Linked DNA regions of Rhodospirillum rubrum ATCC 11170. The protein of the gene in region 2 interacts with the protein of the main gene of each other region in a pairwise test. Links are inferred from orthologs where the notes say so. Each region holds a gene or a part of one and is shown on either strand. Other genes may lie near its edges.

Region 1 (3,540 bases), 120 kb from region 2 along the record:
GACCGGGCTGGGTTACGCCTATGGACGCGCCGTTCTGGCCGAAGCCATCGCCGAACGCAAGGCGCGGGTGCCCGGAAGTCTGGTGCTGCTCGCCGTCGGCGGCGCCACCTATACCGCTTGGCACGCCCTGGACGCCGCGGCGATCGCCCGGCTGGTTACCGCCGTCGGCGCCGATGGCGTGGATATCGACCTCGAGCTGGATAATCCGGCCTGCCAGTCCGACGGCGGGGCGCGTATCTCGTGTACCGGCGGCTATGTCTGGCGCAGCACGATCAAGGCCCTGCGCGCCGCCCTGCCCCGTCCGAAGGTGATTTCCCTGACCGGGTGGAGCGTCGCCGCCTATGGCGAGGGTCCTTGGGCCGAGGCGCGGCCGACCAGCCAGCATACGGGCGAGCTTCTGGCGCTGTTTCGCCATCCGGTCAGCGCCGAGATCGATCTGGTGACCATCATGGCCTATAACGCCACCGCCGCTTATGACCCGGTCGAAGCCTATCGGGCCTATCGGGCGGTCTGGGCGGGGCCGCTGAGCCTGGGAGTTCTGGTTCCCCCCGACAACGGGCGCCAGCCCGATCTGACCGCCGCCGAGCTTACCCGCCTGGGCCAAGCCATCGCCGCGGATCGAAAGGCCGGGATGATGCTCTATGCCTTTGGCATCCCGCCGCAGCCCGGCCAGCTTTCAGCCAATGACATCGTCGAGCAGATCGCCCGCGAAAGGCCGCCGGTCGCGCCCTGACCCCGGCCGGCCTTGCCCGCCCTGGCGGAGGGACGGGCGGGCGCGATCCGTGGAATTTTCCCGATAACACCGGCGACCGATCGACCCCATATGGGGATCGTGCCGCTTCCTGGTCCTTTCCCGTGACGAGAACCCTTTCCCCATGAGCCACCATCATACCGCCGAGTCCGCCCCCTTTGGCACCGTCCTGGGGTATGGCCCCGGCGGGGTCGCCGTCTATTCGTCCGATTACGATACCGTCGACCGGCGGGCTTTGCCCGATCGCGCCAGCTTTCGCAGCGTCATCGATGGCCAGTACATGGGCCATAAATGGCAATGCGTCGAACTGGCGCGGCGCTTTTTGTATCTGACCCACGGCTATGTCTTTGACGATATCGCCATGGCCTATGACATCTTCCGCCTGCGCACGGTCCGCGTCGTCGCCGAGGACCGCCACCTGCCGCTGCGCTCCTTTCGCAACGGCGCGCGCCGCTGGCCCGAGGCCGGGTCCCTGCTGATCTGGGACGAGGGCGGCGAGTTCGAGGTGACCGGCCATGTCGCCGTGGTCACCGAGGTCTTTGCCGACCGCCTGCGCTGCATTGAACAAAACGTCGATGACCGCGTCTGGCCGACAGGTCAGAGCTATTCGCGGGAACTGCCCGCCCGCGTCGATGACCAGGGCGGCTATCATGTGGCGTGCACCTTTGCCGACACGGCTATTTTGGGTTGGGTGATGCAGACCGCCGATCCCCTGTTCTCCGAAGAGACCACCGAGGCCGACCGCCAGTTGTTCGTGCCCCAACGCCGCACCGTCGCCGCCAAGCCCGGAGGCGCGCCCGCCCTGTGGCTCGACCCGGCCAAACCCGACGAGGCGGCCTATATGGCGATGATGGGTGGCTGCGCCCTGACCAATCGCCCGGCCGACCGCGAAACCTATTTCCGCATCAGCCAGACCGCCGAACGGGAATTGAAGCGCGCCACCAACGAATTGCATGCCATGTTCCTCTACGCCACCGATCATGTGCTGCAAAACGACGCCCTGCTCGCCCAGTTCATGCTGCCCCAGGCCCTGTGGCCGCGCATCCGCCAGTCCTGGGCCAATCGGCGCGGCCGCATGATCACCGGTCGCTTCGACTTCTCGATGTCGGAGCGCGGGCTGAAAGTTTACGAATACAACGCCGATTCCGCCTCGTGCCATATGGAATGCGGCAAGGTGCAACAGGCCTGGGCGGCCTATTACGGCTGTCAGGAGGGGCGCTGTTCGGGCGAGGATGTGCATGGCGCCCTGGTCGCGGCCTGGCGGGAAAGCGGGGTCGACAGCGTTTTGCACATCATGCTCGACCATGACCAGGAAGAGCTGTACCACGCCCTCTATATGAAAACGGCGATCGAGGAGGCGGGGATCGCCTGCAAGATCATCACCGGTGTCGATGGCCTGTTGTGGGACGACGAGGGCTTTGTCACCGATGCCGATGGGGTGCGCATCACCTGGGTGTGGAAGACCTGGGCCTGGGAAACGGCGATCGATGAATTGCGCGCCCAATGCGCCGCCGACGACGAGGAAATCCGCTTGCATCGGCCGGTCGACCATTCGCGCCATCCGCCGCGGCTGATCGATGTGCTGCTGCGCAAGGAGGTGATGGTCTTCGAGCCGCTGTGGACGCTGATCCCCAGCAACAAGGCGATCTTGCCCGTGCTGTGGATGATGTTTCCCAACCATCCTTATTTGCTCGACAGCCAGTTCAGCGTGACCAATGCCTTGCGCGAAAGCGGCTATGTCGCCAAGCCGATCGTCGGGCGCTGCGGATCGAACATCAGCATTTTCGATAAGACCAGCGACCTGATCGGCGAAACCGCCGGCCAGTTCGGCAATCGCACCATGATCTATCAGGAACTGTGCCCCTTGCCGCGAATCGGCGGCGACAACGTGCAGATCGGCACCTTCTCGGTGCGCGGCCGCTATGCCGGCTCCAGCGTCCGCGTCGATCCGGCGGCGATCATCACCACCCACAGCGATCTTCTGGCGCTGCGCATCGTCGAAGACGCGCTGCTCGCCGAGGACGCCGACCCGCGGGCCCCGTCCTCCCCGTAATCGCCGGCGCTTTCCCGGCGGACGGAAGGCGAAGCCCGCCATTTGGCCCTGGTCGCCGCCGGGAGGGGGACCGGCGACCGGGGGCATCACACCCGAGCCGGGCTTTGAAGCCCTCGCCCTGGGTGCCCTTTCAAAGACAAAACAATCAAGACAGACACCGGGAGGTTCGGTCATCGGACCCCTCGATGGGGGTCCGGGCTGTTCGTTTCACGCCAGGGTTGGCGCGGCGGCAGGCCCCGGCACCGCCGGCTATGCCCATAATATAATCAGGTCCTTCAAGAGGGTTGACGGTCGCTGATTAAGCGAGCAGAAATTCTGTGTACCAAGAAAATACCAACGTGTTCGCTCTCCGCTCCCCCGACCTTCCCCTGCGTCCCGGCCGTGGCCCTTGCGACCGCCCGGCGGCGAAAGCACCCGAGGGATTCCCCCAAAGTGCCAGCTTCTCCGTTTCCCGCGGTTCTTCTTGAAACCGCTGGTCTGTGTAAGAACTTCCGAGGCCTGAAGGCCCTGCGCGACCATGCTCTCAGGGTCGCTCCGGGCGAGATCCTTGGCGTCATCGGTCCCAATGGTTCAGGGAAGAGCACCCTTTTCAACGTCATCACCGGCTTTTCGCCGCCCTCGGCCGGGCGGGTTTGCCTCAATGGCATCGAGGTCACCGGTTGGCGCCCCGATGCGATCGTTCGCCAGGGCATCGCCCGCACCTTTCAGGGATCGCGGCTGTTCAAGGCGCTGACCG
Region 2 (3,020 bases):
AGCGGTGGGCCCCGGGGTCTCGCTGGTCGCCGTCGGCCAAAGGGTGTGCTATGGCACCGGACCGCTGGGCGCCTATGCCGACCGCCGGGTGATGCCCGAGAACACCTTGCTGGCGATCCCCGATACCATCACCGACACCCAGGCCGCCGGCATGATGCTGCGCGGCATGACCGTGCGCTATCTGATCCGCCAGACCTTCCCGGTTCAGTCCGGGATGACCGTGCTGCTCCATGCGGCGGCCGGCGGCGTCGGGCTGATCGCCTGCCAGTGGCTGAAGCATCTGGGCGTCACCACCATCGGCACGGTTGGCAGCGACGAAAAGGCCGCCCTCGCCCGCGCCCACGGCTGCAGCCACGTCATCAACTACAGCACCGAGAACTTCGTCGAGCGGGTACGCGAGATCACCGGCGGCCAGGGCGTACCCGTGGTTTACGACGGGGTCGGCGCCGCCGTGTTCGAGGGCTCGCTGGATTGCCTGCAGCGGCGCGGCATGATGGTGACCTTTGGCAATGCCTCGGGACCGGTGCCGCCGATCGCCCCCGCCCTGCTCAGCCAAAAGGGCTCGCTGTTCCTGACCCGGCCGACCCTGGCCCATTACACCGCCGATCGCCGCGAGTTGGTCGACACCGCGAATGATCTGTTCGCCGTCGTCGGCAATGGCGCGGTGAAGATCGATATCGGCCAGACCTATGCCCTGGCCGATGCGGTCAAAGCCCATCAGGATCTGGCCGGCCGCCGCACCACCGGCTCGACGGTGCTAATTCCCTGACGGCTTCGCGCCTGCAGCGCTGTTTCACGTGAAACAAAAAAAGGGGCCCCCTGCAGACAGTCTGCAGGGAGCCCCAAATTTTAAAAGCGATAAGCGCCTGAATCAGGAATTCATCGCGTCGAAGAAATCGTCGTTGTTCTTGGTTTCCTTCATCTTGCCAAGAAGGAATTCCATGGCGTCCTGAACGCCCATCGGCGAGAGGATCCGGCGCAGCACCCACATCTTCGACAGCACATCCTTGCGGACGAGAAGTTCTTCCTTCCGGGTGCCCGAGCGGGCGATATCGATCGACGGGAAGACGCGGCGGTCGGCGAGCTTGCGGTCCAGGATGATTTCCGAGTTACCGGTCCCCTTGAACTCTTCGAAGATCACCTCGTCCATGCGCGATCCGGTATCGATCAGCGCCGTGGCGATGATGGTCAGCGATCCGCCCTCTTCGATATTACGGGCGGCGCCGAAGAAGCGCTTGGGGCGCTGCAGGGCATTGGCGTCGACACCACCGGTCAGCACCTTGCCCGAACTGGGCACCACGGTGTTATAGGCGCGGGCGAGACGGGTGATCGAATCAAGAAGGATGACGACGTCGCGTTTGTGCTCGACCAGGCGCTTGGCCTTTTCGATCACCATCTCGGCGACCTGAACGTGGCGCGAGGCCGGTTCGTCGAAGGTGGAACTGACCACCTCGCCGTTCACCGAGCGAGCCATGTCGGTCACTTCCTCGGGCCGCTCGTCGATGAGCAGCACGATCAGATAGACTTCCGGATTATTGGCCGAAATCGCATGGGCGACGTTCTGCAGCATCACCGTTTTACCGGTGCGCGGCGGCGCCACGATCAGGGCGCGCTGGCCCTTGCCCAGCGGCGTGATGAGATCGATGATCCGGGTGGTGAATTCCTTGCGGGTCGGATCGTCGATTTCCAGCTTCAACCGCTCATCGGGATAGAGCGGCGTCAGATTGTCGAAATTGATGCGGTGACGGACGGATTCCGGCGCCTCAAAGTTGATCTTATTGACCTTGAGCAGGGCGAAATAGCGCTCGCCATCCTTGGGGGCGCGGATCTGGCCCTCGACCGTATCGCCGGTGCGCAGACCGAAGCGACGGACCTGACTGGGCGAGACATAAATATCATCGGGCCCGGGCAGGTAATTGGACTCGGGCGCCCGCAGGAAGCCGAAGCCGTCCTGAAGAATTTCCAGAACCCCCTCGCCAAAGATTGCGGTATCATTTTCGGCGAGTTGCTTCAAGATCGCGAACATCATGTCCTGCTTGCGCAGGTTGCTCGCGTTCTCGATCTCCAGTTCTTCGGCGAAAGCCAAAAGATCGGCCGGAGATTTGCTTTTCAGTTCCTGAAGGTGCATGGAGTCGTCTCGAACAGAGAGGATATCGTGGAAGAGCGAGCGGAAGGCCGATGATGCCCGGCTTGCGGAGCCGGTCGAGAACCCGGTCAAATAGCCAGAAAAGGCGGACTGGATCCGGCCCGAGGCGGAGCGGTCGAACGAACCCCGTTCGGGGAGCACAAACAAAGGCGTTATCGGGGAAAGACACCGTGCCGCCTGCAGGGAAACCCGCGAGGGAAAGCCTTCGTTGCAGGCAGGAAGGACGATGTCGAAGAAGATTGGGCCCAATGGCCCCGTCAGACGCTCCGAAACATGTAGCGGTTGCGACGGGGCCAGTCAACGGCAATGACACCGCAAGAGCCGGATTTCTTTTGGTAACGAAAAACCCTGTGAAACCCCGGGGTTAAAACGGCTTTAGAATCACCATCGGGATGATGATCAGCATCATGACCGTCGGAATCTCGTTCGCGTATCGGTAGAAGACATGGCTGCGGGTGTTACGATCGGCTTCAAAGTCGCGCCGCCAGCGGGCATTAAACATATGCATGGTGATCAAACCGGCGACCATCAGCAGCTTCACATGAAGCCAGCCGCTAGACAGCCAGCCTTCGATCATCAGCAGGCCGGTCACCAGAACGATGATCATCGACGGGTTCATGATGGCGCGCAGCAAGCGGCGCTCCATGATCTTGAATTTTTCCGAAGCGGCCGAGCCCGGGGTTTCCATGGCGTGATAGACGAACAGGCGCGGCAGATAAAACAACCCGGCCATCCAGGTGATGACGGCGATCACATGCAGCGTCTTCACCCAGGCATAGGGGTCGGTGTACTCAACTCCATAGGAGAGCATGACGATCCTCTTTCTCTCTTAAGCCCCGTCGGCATCCACCAGCCGTTGATCCCCTCTGGCGGC

What was found. Proteins that work in one complex are often made in the same cells at the same time.
Region 1: the proteins of rho (region 2) and gss interact in binary tests that used the Escherichia coli proteins (3 or more experiments, as listed by UniProt). The link is inferred for Rhodospirillum rubrum ATCC 11170 from one-to-one orthologs.

What each region holds. Positions count from the first base shown.
Region 1 is NC_007643.1:4,273,148-4,276,687, forward strand. The notes cover bases 424-3,339. They hold gss (bifunctional glutathionylspermidine amidase/synthase), read left to right. Parts: upstream 424-875; coding sequence 876-2,804; downstream 2,805-3,339. Other genes in these bases: RRU_RS19210 (glycosyl hydrolase family 18 protein), read left to right, coding at 424-733; RRU_RS19220 (ABC transporter ATP-binding protein), read left to right, coding at 3,237-3,339. In the rest of the region: more of RRU_RS19210, read left to right, coding at 1-423; more of RRU_RS19220, read left to right, coding at 3,340-3,540. UniProt on the Escherichia coli protein: Catalyzes the formation of an amide bond between glutathione (GSH) and spermidine coupled with hydrolysis of ATP; also catalyzes the opposing reaction, i.e. the hydrolysis of glutathionylspermidine (Gsp) back to glutathione and spermidine.
Region 2 is NC_007643.1:4,157,020-4,160,039, reverse strand. What follows is about bases 1-2,910. They hold rho (transcription termination factor Rho), read right to left. Parts: upstream 2,129-2,910; coding sequence 872-2,128; downstream 1-871. Other genes in these bases: hemJ (protoporphyrinogen oxidase HemJ), read right to left, coding at 2,511-2,910; RRU_RS18695 (quinone oxidoreductase family protein), read left to right, coding at 1-769. Outside these bases: more of hemJ, read right to left, coding at 2,911-2,957. UniProt on the Escherichia coli protein: Facilitates transcription termination by a mechanism that involves Rho binding to the nascent RNA, activation of Rho's RNA-dependent ATPase activity, and release of the mRNA from the DNA template.